Regions from separate parts of the Rhodococcus qingshengii JCM 15477 genome, predicted to be linked through region 1. Evidence: riboswitches for the same ligand, from Rfam matches in the RefSeq annotation. Region 1 holds a riboswitch; each other region holds the start of a gene.
What was found. Region 1 has a riboswitch for S-adenosylmethionine ahead of M0639_RS23305 (LLM class flavin-dependent oxidoreductase). Riboswitches for the same ligand answer to the same signal wherever they lie in the genome.

Region 1 (4,661 bases):
CGGATGTCAGTCGCCGTCAACCACTCGGCCCGATCATCTCAGTTATGCGCATCCTTTGTCTCCGTGAATGTTTCCGGTCACCGGGAACGTGCTGGGCGTCACTCCACAGAGGACATCACTATTAGCCGATTGCGGCCGATCCGTGGCTGCGTCTACTGAAAGTGAGGTGGAATCTCCGTGTCGCACTCGAGATCTTGGCGCATCGGGAAAGTCAGCCGGGTCGCCGTCGCATTGTTCGGTACCGGGGTTCTATTGGTGGGCTGCTCGAGCAATGGTGACGACAGCGGGACCGATACGACGACCGCGTCGGCGGACGTCGTGACCGGCATGGTCAACGAGCAGCCTGATCCGGGAACTGCGGTGGCCGGCGGGACCATGACGTACGGCGTACAGGTGCTCGTTCCCTCACTCGACCCGACGAAGACGGCCGCGCGCGGCGGTTCCGGCGGTGAGGCCTTCGCTGCTGTGTACGACGTCCTGATGAGTTACGACACTGCGAGCGGCGAGTTCGAGCCCAAGTTGGCTGAATCGCTCGAGACAGCTGACGACGGAGCCACCTGGACGCTGAAACTTCGCGACGGTGTGAAGTTCAGTGACGGCACCACCCTCGACGCCAACGCCGTGATCGCGAGCATCGATCGGTACAACGCGGGCAAGGGCAATGGCGCCGAACTGTGGCTGGCTTCGGTGGAATCGGCGCAGGCAAGCGGTCCGACGACGGTGGAATTCAAGCTGAAGACGCCGTGGATGCGTTTTCCGTCGATGCTCGCTCTCGGGCACGGGATGATCGTCGCCCCGAGTTCGCAGCAGGGCGACAAGTTCACCGCCGTCGGAGCCGGACCCTTCACCGAAGATGTCTTCACACCGAGCGTCGAGCGAATCTTCAAGGCCAACCCGTCCTACTACGGCGGCGCCCCCAAGCTGGACAAGTTGCGGATGGTTGCGCTCAACGGCCCGCAGGCCAATCTCGAATCATTGAACAGCGGTCAGCTCGATGTCGCCTACATTCGCGGCCTCACGTCGGCGATCAATTCCGCCAAGTCCGCTGGCTACCCCGGCTACATCGACGTGCTCAATGCCGGTAGTGCCGAGATTATCAACAACCGTGAGGGCCGACCGGGCTCGGATGTTCGCGTCCGTCAGGCTATCGGCTACGCGCTGGACACCACGTTGATCGATCAGCGAGTGGAAAACGGTGAGGGACTGCCGGGCTCGGAGTTGTTCGGTCCGACGTCTCAATGGCATGTAGACACACCGGGTATTGCCTATGACCCCGAAAAGTCGAAGGAACTTCTGAATCAGGCGAAGGCAGACGGGTACGACGGCAGCCTCGACTACGTCGTTCTCAGTGAGCCGAAGGACCACGCGATCGGCCTCGCCGTGCAGTCACTGTTGCAGGCCGTCGGGTTCGAGGTGAACTTGATCTTGGCCAACAACGCCGGCGACATCGTGCAGAACGTCTACGTCAAGCACGATTTCGACCTCGCGCACGCGGGCATCGGAATGTACGAGTCGATTCTCGATCTCGGATTGTTCTCCACGACCAACAGCACCTCGATGGCGAATACTGCTGGATATGCGAACCCGGCGATGGATCAGCTGATCGCAGATCTACAACAAGCCAAGGACAATTCGTCGACCCTGGCGATCATCGGCAAGATTCAGACGCTGTGGAACGAGACGGTTCCGTCGGCGCCGATCGGCGGGCTCACGTCGTTCTGGGCTTGGCAGAAGAACGTGCACGGTGTGGTTCCGACTGCAACCGGCATCATGCTGTTCGATCAGGCATGGATGGGTGCGAAGTAGCGTTCCAGCGCACACCGAGAGCTCCGTCCGGCGCGAGTCGGGCGGAGCTCTTTCGTGTCTACGTCGGCTAGCGTTGCGCAACCCTTTCGATCAGGATGATTGTATTGAAATATGTTGTAGGTCAATATGATTCGACAAGCGTGATTTGACTTGCCCAGCGTGGCCCGCATAGATTGCATCCACCATCCAGAGTGGCTGAGAGACCTGGCTCGATGATGCCGCAGCAACCCGCTACCTAACCGCAGTGTGGGTGCTACCGCCAGGACCGATGGAGGACACATGACTGTATTTGCCGTGGGTATCGAACTGGACGGCGAGGGCACTCACCCCGCTGCCTGGCGCCGAAGCTCACACCGCCCGGACCAGCTGCTCACGGGCAAAGCCGTGCGCGATCGCGTCGCGGCTGCCGAGAATGCCGGCTTCACGTTCGCGACGTTCGACGATTCCATCCTCCCCCCGAGTGGTGACGTCGTCGGCCGCATCGATGCCGTCTCTAGGGCGTCGTACGTGGCGGCGACAACCAGCACGATCGGGCTGGTCCCCGTCGTCGGGACCACGTACGCCGAACCGTTTCATACGTCCTCGCAATTGGCGACGTTGGACTACTCCTCGCGTGGGCGTGGCGGCTGGCTTGCTGTTCCGGTCGAAGACGATGCCGCGGCGAGGGCGTGGGGGAGGGCTCCGGTAACAACGGAGTCGGCGCGTCAGCAAGAGCAGCGGGATTCGGTCACCGTTGTGACCGATCTCTGGGACTCGTGGGAGGACGACGCCGTCGTTCGTGACTATCTCAGTGGGCGTTTCCTCGAACGTGATCGTCTGCATTACGTCAATTTCGAGGGCGACACGTTCTCGGTGAAGGGGCCGGCAATCGTTCCGCGGCCGCCTCAAGGCCAGTTGGTGGTGTTCGGCCGCTACGGCGAAATCGATCCACGCCAGCCGGATGTTGTTCTCGTTTCGGGTGATTCGGTGGAGACCATTGCACAGTCGGCTGCCAAGGCGCGCGATGAGGGCGCGTCATTGGTGGTCGCCGAGGTCGATGTGGCATTCGATACGCCGAATCTGTCTGCGGCGCAGCGGAGGACCGAGCTGAACTCGTACGGGAATGCCGTCGTCACCGGCCGACTGCTCCTGGCTGCAGATCCGGGGGAAGCGGCCGTGGTTCTGAAGGAATTGGCCGGACACCTCGACGGTGTTCATTTCCATGCTCTCGTGATCGACGAGGACCTTCCGGTGCTGGCCAAATTCGTGCTTCCGACGCTGTCCAAGGCCGGGTTGACGCGACGCCCGGTTCCGGGATCGACCCTGAGGGGCAACCTCGGTCTGCAGCGGCCCGCAAATCGATTCGCCCACTCCTCCTGACTTGACTTCGCGCTAAGGATATTTCGGCCATGACTGCATCACGCTCCGCCGTACCTCGACCCGACGCTCACGTTCACTTCGGTGTCTTCTTCCAGGGGGTCAACCACACCACCATCTGGTCCGATTCCGCGAGCGGATCCCAGATCGACTTCGAGACGTTTCGGCGGTTGGTACTCACCGCCGAGCGAGGTCTGTTCGACGCCTTCTTCCTCGGTGAAGGCCTGCGGCTTCGTGAACAGAACGGCAAGATTCTCGATCTGGATATCGCCGGCCGACCCGACGCCATTGCGCAGTTGGCCGCCCTCGCCGGTATCACCGACAAGATCGGGTTGGTCGCGACACAGAACACCACGTACAACGAACCGGCCGACCTTGCGCGTCGACTCTCCGGCCTCGACCTACTTTCCGACGGACGGGCCGGCTGGAATGCGGTGACCACCGACAACGCGTGGACGGGAGAGAACTTCCGTCGCGGTGGTTTCCTCGACCACTCCCTGCGCTACGAGCGTGCCGGGCAGTTCATCGAAACCGCGCGGGCACTGTGGGATTCGTGGGCCGACGACGCGATCTCGGATTCTCGTACGTCCGAGAACTGGTCTACCCCGGGTGCCGTCGGCGACGTGCGCAGACAGACTTCACAGTTCGACATCTCCGTGACGCCGACGCTTCCCCGAAGCCGCCAGGGGCATCCGGTCATCTTCCAAGCGGGTGATTCCCCGAGTGGACGCGATTTCGCGGCGACCCATGCCGACGTCATCTTCTCGCGACACGGGACTCATTTCGACGGCGCACTCGACTTCGCCGACGACATTCGGGCTCGGTTGCGTAAAGCCGGGCGACCGGAGGACGACGTCAAGATCTTGCCCAGCACGCAGATCGTGTTGGCGGAGAACGAGCCCGAAGTCGAGGAGAAGGCACGGTGGGTCCTCGAAGGCCAGTTCACCGGTCAGACTGCCCTCTCTCTCGTCGGACTGGTGTGGGGTAAGGACCTTTCCGATCGAGACCCCGACGGTCCACTCCCCGAGGAAGATCCGGTTGCCCGCCCGGTTTCGGAGACGCGCGGTTCCGCACGGGACGGCAACGACCCCATTGCGATCGCGCGTGAATGGCGTGCCCTTGCCGAGGCAAAGAATCTGTCCCTACGTCAGGTCGCCATCGAGACCTCGCAGCGTTCGGGTTTTGCGGGCACTCCGGGGCAGGTCGCAGATCAGTTGGTCCATTGGGTGCGCAACGGAGCTTCGGACGGCTTCAACATCTCGCCGTACCTGGTGCCGACCGGGCTCGACGAGATCGTCGACTGGTTGATCCCGGAACTGCAGGAGCGTGGGGCGTACCGCACCGAGTACTCCACGTCGACGCTGCGAGAGCACTTGGGGTTGCGACCGCCGCTCACGCGTCGGACCACGTCTGAAGCTGCGGGGTAACGGGTCCTGTCCCACACAGTCACAGCGACGGCCGAATCCACCAAGCTCGGTTCGGCCGTCCGCTGGGAAATC
Region 2 (4,661 bases), 1.9 Mb from region 1:
ACACCGGCGATCGTCGGGGCAGCGTGATTCTCGAACACGATTCTGCGGTGATACGAGTCGAATTCGAGAGTGAGTTCCTGACCGTCGCGTTGGACGGCGAGATGATTGCAACGTGCCCGGACATCGTGACGTTGCTCGACGTGCGGACCGGCGCCTTCGTCTCGTGTGAATCCGTGCACCAGGGGCACGATGTGGCCGTGTTGGTTCTTCCCGGTCCACAGTGGTGGGCGGACGAAGTGGGCAGATTGAAAGTTGTCGGCCCGCGGGCATTCGGGATCGACCACGACGCAGTGCTGATGGAGGCGCGATGAGCGCGAGTGTTTCGGCGTTGCTGAACAACCCGGCCTTTGTCGGGCTGTATCGACTTGCCGGGGAGGGTGATCCTGTCGTGACGACAGTGGGAGCACTCACCGGGGAATCGGCACAGTCGGCCGAGGCCGTGTCGGGTGCGGCGAGTTCAGGATCAGTTCTGGTGATTCTCGATCGAATCGACATCGGGGAGTGGAGATTCGACGCTCTCCTTCGGCGCACAGCGGCGACCGGCTGCCAGGTGGTCGCTGTGCACAGCACTGCGGCGGAGGATGCGAATCTCTCGTTGCTTGCCGATCGGCTCGGACTGGTGGTGCTCGGAGTATCCGACCCGTGGCAGTTCAGCGTGGATCTTCGTGATCTTCTCTCGAATTCGCGGGCGGTGATGGCCGACGCAGTACTGCGGGCGACACACGCGGGCCAACGAGCCGGAGGAAGCGTCGAGAATCTTCTGTCGGTGCTACTGAACACCTTTCAGCGTTCATTCTTTCTCCTGGACTCGTCCGGACGTCCGATGACCGGCGCCGACGTGTTGTCAGACGCTGATCGAGCAGCTGCCGGTATGTTGTCGGGTCGCGGGGCGCCCACCACGGTCGAATTGGACTCTGGCGGGGTCCTGATTGCGTGCCCGGTGATGTCCGGCGCAGCCCGAGAGCCCTGGCTGGCGGTGCTGCTCCCGGTGCGTCAAAGCGTCGAAGAGGCTTCTCTCTCAGTGGTTCTCGACGTGGCCTCGTTGGCTGCCGGGCACCGACTGGCCGTTGCGCGCATGGTCGACGAGCGTGAAGCGCGCCGGCGTAGCGCGTTGCTCGGTGAACTGATCGACACGTCAGCAGACGCCACACCCGGACTGCTCCGGCGCGCACTCGACGCGGGTTGGATGCTGGACGGATGGCACATCGGCATCAAAGTCCTGGCGGTCGGTGAGGTCGACCTGGTGGCAAGACGCAGCGAGGTTGCAGATGCTCTCGCCGCCGAGGGAATCGACGCCAATGTCGTGGAACAGGCTGACGGCTGGGCGGCGTGGACGACTCTGCCAGGCGAGCCGCGACCGGAGGCGATCACCAGGATCGCCGAGTGCATCCGTGCAGCTCAGGCCAGGTTGGAACCCACGATGGAGACCTGGGTAGGTGTGGGACGCGCACACGACGGTCCGGCTGGAATCGGTTCGTCCCTGTCGGAGGCCGGGGATGCCGCTCGGCTCGCCGGTTCCCGATCTCAAACAGGTCGATTCCTGCACGTGGACCGCCTCGGGCTGGCGCAGTTGCTGCTGGCGTGGACGCGAACCGACACCTTCCAGCCTGCGGCCGCAGCATTGCTCGCACCGCTACGCGATTCCAATGGAGAGTTGCTCGAGACTCTGTCGACGTACCTCGACGAAGAATCGTCTCTGGCTCACACCGCAACCCGAATGGGGTTGCACCGCAACACCGTATCGAGTCGGATCGATAGAATTCAGCGCCTTCTCTCGGTCGATCTGGCCGATCCGGAAACGCGACTCGCGCTCCACCTTGCTTGCCGGACCATCGCGCCCTGACGGAGATCTTCGCGACTTCGTCTTGACAAGCACGGGAGGTTCCTGCCATCCTCGTTGCCAGGTCACGAGTACCAGTGTTCAGCCCCGGCTTGCTGGTCGGCAACCCTCCTCCGCGGTGGGGTGCTCCGGGTGACGACCCGGCTGCGTTCGAAAACGAATGCGGCAAGCGCGGACTCTTCAGGGGCCATCTCCCGACGAACGAGTCCTTGAACGTGAGGATTGTCTTCGATGACTGCTGTATTGAGTGCCGACACCTGCTGCACCACCGCGATTGCCAAGGTTTCGGGTTCCGACCTGCAGGTTCCATTGGTTCAGGGTGGCGAATGCTCCTACGCCAACTTCGACTACGCCGCGAGTGCGCCGGCATTGGCCCAGGTCACCGACCGTATCGCCGAGTTGCTGCCGACATACGCCAGCGTCCACCGCGGTGCCGGCTACGCGTCCCGGATCTCCACGCTCACCTACGAGAACGCTCGTGAATCCGTTGCTCGTTTCGTGAACTGTGCCGACGATCAGGTTGTCGTCTTCACCCGGAACACCACCGATTCGCTGAACCTGCTTGCACAGTGCGTCCCTGGCAGCACCGTCGTCCTCGACGTCGAGCATCACGCAAACTTGTTGCCGTGGAACGACGCTCGTATCGTCACCGCCGCAGACACCATCGAAGAAACGATCGAGCGTCTGATCGGTGAACTGTGCACCAAGCCTGCCGCGCTGCTCGCAATCACCGGGGCCTCCAACGTGACCGGTGAGATCCTGCCGATTGCACGTTTGGCTGACATCGCTCACCGTTGCGGCGCACGTATTCTCGTCGACGCTGCTCAGTTGGCTCCCCACCGTCGCATCGACCTGCAGGAATGCGGCGTCGACTACGTAGCGTTCTCGGGCCACAAGCTGTACGCGCCCTTCGGCGCCGGCGTTCTCGTCGGCCGCCGTGACTGGCTCGACGAAGCTCAGCCGTACCTCGCCGGCGGCGGCGCCGTGCGTGAGGTGACCATCGAATCCACCGAGTGGGCTTGCGCGCCCGCACGCCACGAGGCGGGTTCCCCCAACGTGCTCGGTGCGGCTGCCATCGCGACCGCCTGCGAAACCCTGCACGCCCTGGACTTCGACGTGATCGCCGAGCATGAGAAGGCGCTCACCGCCCAGCTCACTGACGGCTTGTCCGCCATCGAGGGCGTCTCACTCGTGCGACTGTGGAACGACGCTCCCGACGCCGTCGGAATCGTCACCTTCACCGTTGACGGATTCGAAGCGGGCGAGATCGCCGCATTCCTCTCCGCCGAGCACGGCATCGGAGTTCGCGACGGTCGCTTCTGCGCACATCCGGTTCTCGCGCGCCTCGGCCTCTCCGGCGGTGCAGTTCGCGCCAGCCTCGGCCTCGGTAGCAGCTCGGACGACGTGACGCGGTTGGTCGACGCCGTGAACATCCTGGTTTCGAATCAGCGTGATTGGAAGTACGCGAAGACGGCAGGTGCGTGGAACCCTGTGCCCGAGACCCGCCCCTTCCTCGGAGCCGCAGACGACAATGCCGGCGCAGCCGAGTGCGTCTGAGCTGAGCTCGGTCCCCGAAAACTCGAACGGACAACTAGCATGGCAGCCATGGCACCAGCGGATTTTCCCGCCACCCCTTCGAGAGTGAGCATCACTCTCGGTCAGTGGTGCCGTCGCCATGTCGATCTGTGCCGCACCTCTTCAGGAATGTGTTCGAGCTGACGATTCGTCTCGCTCATCCCATACTTTTCTGATTTTCGGAGGTCTCACATGTCTTCACTCGCTTCGCATTCTCTGCACGTAGCGGTCGAGTTGACCGGATCCGGTCACCATCCGGCCGCTGAGGGCGCACCCGGCAACCTGCCCATCATCGGCGGCGACTACTGGGTGGACCTCACCGAGGGTGAAAAGGCTCTCGATTTGGCTTCATTCCCTACCAATGTGGTTCGGATTCGCGCTGCGGATCTGCGTGAGGCACAGCTCGAACGCGCACGGATACGCGCTGCCGTCGCCGAAGAAGGACGCGATCCCGACAGCGTCGCAGTGCTGGTCGATCTCGAGATTCTGATCGCGCCGGAGGCTCGCTCCGCTCGTAAGGAGCTTGCGCAGTTGGACAGCGCGTTGACCTCGCCGCGGGTTCCCGTTTCGCTTCATTACGTCGGAACGCCTTCCGGTCTCGGCAGTTTGATCGCCGATATCCGAGCTGCGGAGGTCGCCGACGGCGTTACGTTGCTGCCTCTCGCATTGCCTCGCACGCTCGAGCATCTGGTGGACAGCACCATTCCGTGGCTTCAGGATCGCGGACTTGTCACACCGTCCACCGCAGTCGACGAGGTTCTCGGGCGTTTCGGACTGCCGCCCCGTCAGCGCACGCTTGCGTCCTGATCGTCACCGATTGCATCTGCGTACAGGTGGAACAGCGACGGTAATTCGTCGGCACCGTCCACCTGTGCCAGAAGCGTCCAGCACTGCGCAGTGATCGACCGAGCCCTCGTGCCGATCCAGTTGGTGGGCAGTAGTTCCGGCGGCAACAGCGGATCCGGTTCCATGGCTCGCGTGAATTCCGCCGCGAGTTCGATGGTCATCGTGACAGCATCGGTACCCGGACTGTTCTGCAGTTTGTGCAGGCGTGCGGTCGCAACGTCGAGTAGCCGTTCGTATCCGTCAGCGATCTGGTCCAGTGGCCACAACTGCGCGGCAATCTTCACGGGGTCTTCGAGAGTGCCCACTTTCAGATCTCGAGTGGTGAGAGAAGACAGGTGCTGTTCGACGTCGAGTTCGGCGGCCGCATCGCGAATATACGGTTCCCAGGCGTGCGGCGAGA
Region 3 (4,661 bases), on a different replicon from region 1:
CAGTCAGTCGAATCTCGTCCTCGTCGACGAGGACGACGCGATCAGTGCGTCGGGTCCGGTAGTGCTCGGTATCGAGGAGCAACCCGGCGAGGGTGCGGCGGAGGGTGGATGATCCGCTGCGGCGCAGATGATTACTGATAATCCGCCGGCGCAGGTTCGTGGCGAGACCGATGTAGAGCAGCCGTATCCCAGCGTTGGTCGGGTGTGTGGGCCCCGGGAGCTGAGAGAACACCTCCGGCGCCGCCCACCACGCGTAAAGGCCCGGTGCCGCGGGCAGCATGGATAGGTCCTCGAGCGCGCGACTGGAGCTACTGAGCGCGGTGATGGTATCGGCTGCATCGTGCGGCGCCGTGGATGCGGGGTTTGCATAGCGAGCAGTCTGCCTCGCCACGCAGACACTCAGCGCGACAAACAGGAACTGTCGCCGATGAGGGCAGGGTCGTGTGGCGCGAGCTGTCAGCCTCGTCGGCACGGTGCATGCAAAGCGATGAAGGCATCGCGCACCGGGCGGACGCTGTCCGTGAACTGGACCCAAAGCGCGAGAGCGGTGGTGGGTGCGCGTCAGTGCGGTGACCGGGTTGAGAGCTACGGGATCTCGGTGGGCCAGCGCGTGTTGGAAATCGGATCGGTTGGGTGTCTGTCCTGTCCGGGCTCTCGGTTCGAGCGGAGCATGAGGTCGGCGTGCCGCACCCGCAGTCGTCCCTGGTGGCCATTGGCGTATCGGATTTCGCAGACAGAATCGAGGGACATAATGGGTGAAGGACAAAGTCGTTGCTTCCGTGGAGCATTCGTCGTCGCTGATCGAAGTGACGACGATGGTGGGTTGGATGCAACAGTGGCGGCAACGATTGCTTCGCTGGTGTCATGTGGTGCGGAGACACGGGGTGAGTTCTCTGACGTCAGTCCTGATGCGCGGCTCGCTGGCATGTTGGCTGGATTGTTCCGTACGAGCGCACTGGTAGAGCAGTGCGAACGCTTTCGGGTAGACTGCACGGTGTCGACGTTGCACATCCGGTTCGGCGGTGGAGGTGCGCTGCGCGATGCTGGTTATCCCTGGGACGCCGTGGCGGCCAAAGCGGCGCTCTCTGTTGTCGCGGAGTTGGGGGTGACCGGCGAAGTGGAGTACGCCAACTTCGATTCGAGCGAGCCTCTGTTCGTCCGGTGGGTTCTGGACGGAGGCTTGTTGGCCGAGAGTCTGGACGTGTTGTGTACGCCGCCTGAGAGGCAAATACCGCTGGCGACCTACGAGAAAACTCTCGTAGGTCGCCAGCGGTATTTGTGGTCATGACTGTCCGGCCGCGCTGTGGGGGAAGTTGTCTGTGGACCTGTCCGGCTCTTTGCTGCCGCCGACACCAGCGAACCGGCCCTCACAGATCAGGTGTGAGGGCCGGTTCTCTGGTGCGGATTCGGGGCAGGTGCGGCAAGGCGAAGGATCCGCACCTGCCCCGTGTCGGTCAGGCCGCCTGACTGTGCTGGTGGTCGCTGTCGAGGACGCCGGCGATCTCCGCGCCGATCGCAGCTAGTCGGGCTTCGGCTGCGACGAGCGTCTGCTCGTCAGGGAACAGGAGCGAGGTCGCAGCGTTGCGAGCAGCGTCCTCTTCCACTCGTAGCAGTTCGATCGACTGTTGCAACCGAGCGGATTCGGTTCGCTCTGGGGCGGTGAGACGGTGCAACGTCTCTGCTACTACTGGTGCGATGCGGGCTGTGCCCCGCCGGAGCTGAGACCGGGAGACCGGGACGTCCGCCAGTGTCGTGTAGTCATGCCGGATCGTGAATCCGACGATCTGGCCTTCGGACGTTTCCGGCGCCGCGGTGGACGCTGGCGTAAGTGGGAGCAATTCTGCGATGCAGTCCGTGACCTGGGCCAATGCCTGGCGCACTGGCTGCGTAGTCGAAGTTTGCGTACGAACACTCGCCGCCCTGCACGAGGGGAACCTGCAGGTCAGAACCCGAAACCTTGGCAATGGGGGCGGTGGCACAGAACTCGGCACTCAAAACAGCAGTCATCGAAGACAATCCTCACGTTCAAGGACTCATTTTTCGGGTGTTGTTCCCGGAAGCCCGCGCTTGCCGCATCCGTTTTCGGATACAGCCGGGTCGTCACCCGGAGCACCCCACCGCGGAGGAGGGTTGCCGACCAGCAAGCCGGGGCTGAACACTGGTACTCGTGACCTGCAAAGGAGAATGGCAGGAACTTCCAACCTTGTCAACCTGACGCGTAATCCATCTGTCTCGGCTGCATAGAGCCTGAGATCGAGCCGGCCGAACATGCTCGGCACGACGCTTTCCGAGGATGGCCTTCGAACTGCTCCGCAGTAGCAGATCTGCGTTCATCTGCTTGTCGGACGCACGCCCGGCAAGCAGATTGACGCAGTCTTTATTTTAACTTACATTCAATTAACGCCGACGGAGTGATCTCGGTTTTCGGGACGATGGCGATGAATCAGAGAGAACCAGCTTCGTTGGGCACCAAATTCATTGAAAGGTAGTGCGGTGAGCAAGGATTCGACACCAAATCCACTTGCGCAGCAGGTCATCGATCGGCACGCGTCGGGTTTTGACGCGTCGAGGCCGGCAGAGGTCAGCCGTCAACATCAGCGCGGCAAACTGACCGCCCGCGAGCGCATCGCACTATTGGCCGACGAGGATGGCTTCTTCGAATTCGGCGGACTGGCCGGGCCCGGGCCTGCTCAGCCCGGAAGCGACCCCCTGATTGCACCCGGCGACGGCGTCGTCACGGGAGTGGCCTACGTGGATGGTCGGCCAGTAGCGCTGGCGGTCTTCGACTTTACCGTGCTGGGCGGCAGCAACGGCGTCACCGGAATGCAGAAGGTCGCTCGATGCGCCGAACGCGCTCTGCTAGACCGGATCCCGCTGATCTTGCTGAGCGACGGGGGCGGGCACCGCATGCAGGAGGGTCTGGATTCACGCCACGCCGCACCCGGGTCACCTCTACTTCAACAGCTCGTCGATTTGTCGGGACTGGTTCCTGTCGTCTCGGCGATGATGGGCCCGGGTTTCGGTGTCGCAACAAACCTCGCTGCACTCAGCGATTTTGTTGTGATGGTCAGGGATATGTCGACCCTGGGGATGTCCTCCTCGCCGTTTGTCGCTGCTGCCACGGGTGAGAATCTGACCAATGAGCAGATCGGCGGCGCCGATGTTCAGGCATGCAACGGTGTTGCGGATATCGCGGTCGACGACGAGCCAGAAGCCATCGACGCGATTCGGGCGTTCCTCGGGTTCTTGCCGTCGAGTTCAGAGGAATTTCCGCCACGAGTGCCCGGCATTCGGAAACCGGCCGCCGTCGATCTCGACGAGGTCGTGCCGCTCAGCAGTCGCCAATCCTACGATGTCAGGGACGTAATCCGCGGAATAGCCGACGAGGATTCGGTATTCGAACTGCGCGAGGTCGTTGCGGCCAACGTAGTGACCAGCTTCGCGCGCATCGACGGACGTCCAGTAGGAGTCATCGCGAACCAGCCGCTTCATCTGGGTGGGGCGCTCGACAGCCCTGCCTGTGAAAAAGCCGCACATTTTATTGCAGTCTGCGATGCGTTCGGCTTGCCGCTGGTCATCCTGATCGATCTGCCGGGGTTCCTTATCGGTACTGCTGCCGAATCCAGCCAGTTGTCCCGGCGCAGTGGGCGATTGGTCTTCGAGATGGGGCAGGCAACCGTCCCTCGGTTCAGTATCGTTCTGCGCAAAGGGTACGGAGCCGCGTACATCGCGATGGGCGGCGGACGGAGCTACGGAGCCGATCTCGCCCTTGCGTGGCCTACTGCCGAGATCTGCGCAATGCCGGTGGAAGGCGCAGTTGACATCGCCTACCGCCGCGAGTGGGAAGCTGCGGATGATCCTACGGCCCATCGTAAGTCGCTGATTGCCAAGTTCAGTTCCAATATCGGAGCTTTCGAAGCCGCTGACGGATTCGGAATTGACGACGTGGTTGCCCCTTCGGATACCCGTCGACTTCTAGCCGAAGCACTGTCCCGGGTTGCTCCGCGACGAGAATCTCGGGTGCCGGGCAAACGCCGGACAATTTCCCCGATCTAGTCCGTCTCCACTTCGGAAGTACACGTACGACTAGGCCACCATCGCTCACAGCCCGAGCGATGGTGGCCTGATTTCTCCGAAAAATCCTGTCAGCCAAGCATTCTGGATTCAGTATCGCTGCGATTACGCCTTGACTACAGCTGCCAGCTTTCGCTTCTCGGCGAAGGCAAGGGCGTCGGCCCAGGTGGCACCCTTCATCAGCAGGCCTCGGTACTTCATGATCACAGCCTGACCGTTGAGGGTAAGGGCGCCGACCAGACGATCACCCTCGCGATAGAGCGCGACCCAGCGGTCACTGTCGAGTTCACCGTCGACCACCACAATCTCGTCGGCCTGCGGAACCCCTACGAATTGAATCCGGCTGCCGTACCAGTCGGACCAAAAGTAGGGAACGGTGGTGTAAGCCTTCACGGCATCAGGATCGAGCGCGTTGCGGGCAGCGACGGCTCCCTGCTCGGCAGCACTGGTCCAGTGTTCCAGACGCTGTGAACGATCGAAAAGCGTGTTATGCCAACGTGCTACATCGCCGGCCGCATACACTCCCTCCACACCGGTGTAGAGGTTCTCATCGCACACGATTCCGTTGTCGAGAGTCAGGCCAGAAT
Region 4 (4,661 bases), 2.9 Mb from region 1:
GAGCAGTTGCGCTTCGACGTCGGTTGCTGTGATCGACTCGTCGACCGGGATCGCAAGCCTGCACACGCCCGGCGACCCGGTCGGCATCCCCAGTGCCGACAGCCGCGCTGCCGGGTCTGCGTCACCCCAGAACGCGAAGGACATGTGCTCGGGAATGTACGTAGCCTGCAGGCGCGTCGAGCATGGCTGATTCACGTTCGCCGATGCTAGCCGCGCCGGCTCACGTTCGCCAATGAGAATGTCGGGAAAACCCGCAGATCAGCTGTGGTTTTCCCGACATTGACGAATCCTGAAAACGTGGCTCTGTGCCGAATCAGCGAGCCGTACGTGCGAACTCCATCGTTCGGCGAAGCAGTCCGGCGACGGCGTCCGCCTCCGTCAGGAAGCCGTCGTGGCCGTCCTTGGACTTGAGAATCTCGAGGCCGCTGCACGTGGAAATTCCGTCGGCGATCTCCTCCTGCAAGCGAAGGGGATACAGCCGATCCGAGTCGACGCCGCCCACCACGACCGGTGCCGTGATCGATGCCAACGCCGCCGCAACACCGCCGCGTCCACGACCGATGTCGTGCCGGTTCATGGCCTCGGTCAGGAGGACGTACGTGCTCGGGTCGAAGCGGTCGACCAGCTTGTCTGCCTGATGTTCCAGGTAACTCTGTACGGCGTATCGTCCACCGTTCCAAGGATTTTCGTCGTTCTGAGCGGAGTTCTCGAAGCGTGCGTCCAGTTCGGACTCGGTGCGGTACGTCAGGTGCGCGATGCGACGGGCGATGCCGAGTCCGGTGCGAGGTGCCCGCCCCGTTCCGTGGTAGTCACCGCCCTGCCAATCCGGATCGGAGACGATGGCAGCGATCTGCGTCGTCTGGGTGCCGATCTGATCTGCAGTGGCCCGTGAACCGGTTGCGAGAACCAACGCGGAGCGAATGCCGTCCGGGTAGGTAACTGCCCATTCGAGGGTGCGCATGCCCCCCATGGATCCGCCGACTACCGAGGCCAACTGGTCGATCCCGAGGAGATCGACGAGCTTCTTCTCCGCCGCGATCTGATCCCGGATGGAGATCTCCGGGAACCTGCTGCCCCACGGCTTGCCGTCGTCGGCCGGCGAACTGGGACCGGTCGTGCCGCGACAACCACCGAGGACATTGGTTGCGATGACGCACCATTCGCCGGTGTCGATCGGTTCGCCGGGGCCGACCATCCCGTTCCACCAGCCGGGGGAGGGCTGATTCGCGGAGATCGGTCCGGTGACGTGTGAGTCTCCGGTCAGTGCGTGCTCGACGAGTACGACGTTGTCGCGGTTCGGGGAAAGCTCACCCCACCGCTGAACGGCGAGCGAAACCGATGGGAGCACCGCGCCGCTCTCGAGTTCCAAGGCACCGATGTCGACGAACCCCACCTGGCCGTCGGGTGGGGGCAGGAGGTCGATCCTGGGCTCCAATTCGTTCACGGTCACGAGTTTGCCACCGCTGCCAGGCCGACGGTGAGATCGGCGAGGATGTCGTCGATTCCTTCGATGCCGACCGCGAGGCGGACGAGCCCGGGTGTGACACCGGAGGCGAGCTGCTCTTCGGGGGTGAGCTGCGAGTGTGTCGTCGACGCGGGGTGGATGACGAGTGAGCGAACGTCACCGATGTTGGCGACGTGGCTGTGCAGCGTCAGGGCGTTGACGAACGTCTTGCCCGCATCGATACCGCCGGGCAGCTCGAAGGTGACGATGGCGCCGGTTCCCTTGGGCGTCAGCTGCTTTCCACGTTCGAACCATGGCGAGGAGGGAAGTCCCGCGTAGGAAACGGAGGCCACCTCGACGTGACCGTCGAGGAATTCGGCGACCTTCTGTGCATTGGATACGTGGCGCTCGATGCGCAGGCTCAAGGTTTCGATACCCTGCGCGATGAGGAACGCGTTGAACGGCGCCACGGCGGAGCCGAGATCGCGCAGCAGTTGGACGCGGGCCTTGAGTGCGAACGCCGGCGCGCCGAGGTCCGCGAAGGTGACGCCGTGGTAGCTGGGATCAGGCGTCGTGAAGTTCGTGTGGCGACCCTGCGTCCAGTCGAAAGTGCCACCGTCGACGATGACGCCGGCGATCGCGGTGCCGTGTCCACCAAGGTATTTGGTGGCGGAGTGAACGACGATGTCGGCGCCGTGTTCGAGTGGGCGAAGCAGGTACGGCGTCGCGACTGTGTTGTCCACGATCAACGGAAGACCGTTCTCGTGGGCCAGTGACGAGATACCGGGTAGGTCGAGGATGTGGTTCTTCGGATTGGCGATCGTTTCGCCGTAGAACGCCTTCGTATTCGGGCGAATGGCTTCGCGCCACTGCTCGAGATTGTCGGGATCCTCGACGAACGTGACTTCGATACCCAGCTTGCGAAGGGTGTAGTGCAGGAGGTTGTACGTGCCGCCGTACAGGTACGGGCTGGAGACGATGTGGTCGCCGGCCTCGGCGATGTTGAGGATCGCGATGGTCTCGGCGGCCTGACCCGAGGAGAGGAGGAGTGCGGCGACTCCGCCTTCGAGGGCAGCGATGCGCTGCTCGACGGCGTCCTGTGTGGGATTCATGATCCGCGTGTAGATGTTGCCCGGCTCGGCGAGGCCGAACAGTGCCGCAGCGTGATCGGTGCTGTCGAAGACGTAGCTGGTGGTCTGGTAGATCGGCAGAGCGCGCGCATTGGTGGCGGTGTCCGCTGTTTGTCCGGCGTGCACCTGCTTGGTCTCGAACGACCAGTTCGCGGTCGGATCCGAAGTTGCTGCGGCGTCGGCTGTGTTGTCGGTCATGATTTGTTCACTCCAGTGGTCTGACGGATAGATGTCGGACGGGGGCGAATGATCGCCGCCCCGTGCTGGGGTCTATCTACAAGTGCGACACATACTGAAATACCTCCGTGGGGCTCGGCCCGGTCTGGGGTCCGTCCCTGTCGGACCCGCGCTTGTCACCCGAATTGCGGTGGAACTGCGCGAGCAGATCCACGTCGGGAAACCTGGTCATCACCCGGGGCACCCCACCGCGGTTGGAGGGTTGCCGTCCAGCGAGCCGGGGCTTGACGCTGGCACTCATGACCAAGTCGGATTCTACCGGGAAGTGAGCGCAGTCCTGACACGGGGCGAAATGTGAGCCGCAACCGCACGCGAGGCAGAGCGACGCAGCCCACTAGCAGGCAAAAGTTACTCGCGAGTAGAGACCGATGAGTGGACCTGCCGGTTGCGGCCTCACGGGTTAGCAGTACGCTTGTCTTGTTTGGGACTCATCTCCCGAGATCAGTCCACACCGTCTAGGTTTGATAATCGAACCGTTCGCGGACCCACTCACAAAGTGTGACCGCAACCGTGTAACCAGGGAAACTTCCTAGGAGGACGCGAAGCACCCATGTCCAAAATCAAGGTTGAGGGCACCGTCGTCGAACTCGACGGCGATGAGATGACGCGCATTATCTGGCAGTTCATCAAAGACAAGTTGATCCATCCGTATCTCGATGTGAACCTCGAGTACTACGACCTCGGTATCGAGTACCGCGACGAGACCGACGATCAGGTCACCATCGACGCAGCGCACGCGATCCAGAAGCACGGCGTCGGCGTCAAATGCGCCACGATCACGCCGGACGAGGCACGTGTCGAGGAATTCGGTCTCAAGAAGATGTGGCGTTCCCCGAACGGAACGATCCGCAACATTCTCGGCGGCACGATCTTCCGCGCACCGATCATCATCTCCAACGTTCCGCGACTCGTTCCGGGCTGGACCAAGCCGATCATCATCGGCCGTCACGCATTCGGCGACCAGTACCGCGCCACAGACTTCAAGGTCCCCGGCCCCGGCAAGGTGATGATCACCTACACGCCTGAGGACGGCAGCGCACCGATCGAGCACGAACTGGTCAACTTCCCCGAAGAGGGCGGCGTCGTCCAGGGGCAGTACAACTTCACCACGTCCATCCGTGACTTCGCTCGCGCGTCGCTCACCTACGGACTGCAGCAGAACTACCCGGTGTACCTGTCCACCAAGAACACCATTCTCAAGGCGTACGACGGTGCCTTCAAGGACATCTTCCAGCACGTCTACGAGACCGAGTTCAAGGCTGAGTTCGATGCTGCAGGTCTGACCTACGAGCACCGCCTCATCGACGACATGGTCGCTTCCGCACTCAAGTGGGAGGGCGGATACGTCTGGGCATGCAAGAACTACGACGGCGACGTCCAGTCCGACACCGTGGCCCAGGGCTTCGGTTCGCTCGGCCTCATGACGTCGGTTCTGCTGACACCGGACGGAAAGACCTGTGAGGCAGAGGCTGCTCACGGCACCGTGACGCGTCACTACCGTCAGCACCAGCAGGGCAAGCCCACCTCGACCAACCCGATCGCGTCCATCTTCGCGTGGACCCGCGGGCTCGAGCATCGTGGCAAGCTCGACAGCACCCCTGAGGTCATCGGCTTCGCGCAGGCGCTCGAAGACGTTGTCATCAAGACCGTCGAAAGCGGCCAGATGACCAAGGACCTCTCGATGCTGGTCGGCGGCGATCAGGGCTACCTGACCACCGAGGAGTTCCTCGGCGCGCTCGACGTGAACCTGCAGAAGGCCATGGCCGCGAAGTAGATTCACCGCTTCACCTGTCAAATGGGACGTCTGGGAAACCGGGCGTCCCATTTGTGTTCGCGGTCTCACGTGAGTG

Region 2: another riboswitch for S-adenosylmethionine. It lies ahead of M0639_RS02970 (aminotransferase class V-fold PLP-dependent enzyme); the one in region 1 lies ahead of M0639_RS23305 (LLM class flavin-dependent oxidoreductase).
Region 3: another riboswitch for S-adenosylmethionine. It lies ahead of M0639_RS32400 (aminotransferase class V-fold PLP-dependent enzyme); the one in region 1 lies ahead of M0639_RS23305 (LLM class flavin-dependent oxidoreductase).
Region 4: another riboswitch for S-adenosylmethionine. It lies ahead of M0639_RS09940 (bifunctional o-acetylhomoserine/o-acetylserine sulfhydrylase); the one in region 1 lies ahead of M0639_RS23305 (LLM class flavin-dependent oxidoreductase).

What each region holds. Positions count from the first base shown of each region.
Region 1 covers NZ_CP096563.1:5,107,545-5,112,205, reverse strand. The annotation lists gene M0639_RS23310 (ABC transporter substrate-binding protein) at 178-1,806, shown strand; SAM riboswitch class I at 1,986-2,081, shown strand; gene M0639_RS23305 (LLM class flavin-dependent oxidoreductase) at 2,086-3,165, shown strand; gene M0639_RS23300 (NtaA/DmoA family FMN-dependent monooxygenase) at 3,195-4,589, shown strand; gene M0639_RS23295 (MFS transporter) at 4,659-4,661, shown strand, end outside.
Region 2 covers NZ_CP096563.1:652,360-657,020, forward strand. The annotation lists gene M0639_RS02960 (DUF917 domain-containing protein) at 1-311, shown strand, start outside; gene M0639_RS02965 (PucR family transcriptional regulator) at 308-1,843, shown strand; SAM riboswitch class IV at 1,904-2,018, shown strand; gene M0639_RS02970 (aminotransferase class V-fold PLP-dependent enzyme) at 2,072-3,397, shown strand; gene M0639_RS02975 (LLM class oxidoreductase) at 3,608-4,222, shown strand; gene M0639_RS02980 (DNA-binding transcriptional regulator) at 4,201-4,661, opposite strand, start outside.
Region 3 covers NZ_CP096567.1:279,222-283,882, reverse strand. The annotation lists gene M0639_RS32415 (GIY-YIG nuclease family protein) at 1-391, opposite strand, end outside; gene M0639_RS32410 (hypothetical protein) at 995-1,288, shown strand; gene M0639_RS32405 (hypothetical protein) at 1,455-1,880, opposite strand; partial or broken gene M0639_RS32400 (aminotransferase class V-fold PLP-dependent enzyme) at 1,789-2,007, opposite strand; SAM riboswitch class IV at 2,059-2,173, opposite strand; gene M0639_RS32395 (acyl-CoA carboxylase subunit beta) at 2,494-4,056, shown strand; gene M0639_RS32390 (NAD(P)/FAD-dependent oxidoreductase) at 4,180-4,661, opposite strand, start outside.
Region 4 covers NZ_CP096563.1:2,173,540-2,178,200, forward strand. The annotation lists gene M0639_RS09930 (DEAD/DEAH box helicase) at 1-195, opposite strand, end outside; gene metX (homoserine O-acetyltransferase MetX) at 314-1,450, opposite strand; gene M0639_RS09940 (bifunctional o-acetylhomoserine/o-acetylserine sulfhydrylase) at 1,447-2,772, opposite strand; SAM riboswitch class IV at 2,916-3,056, opposite strand; gene M0639_RS09945 (NADP-dependent isocitrate dehydrogenase) at 3,362-4,585, shown strand.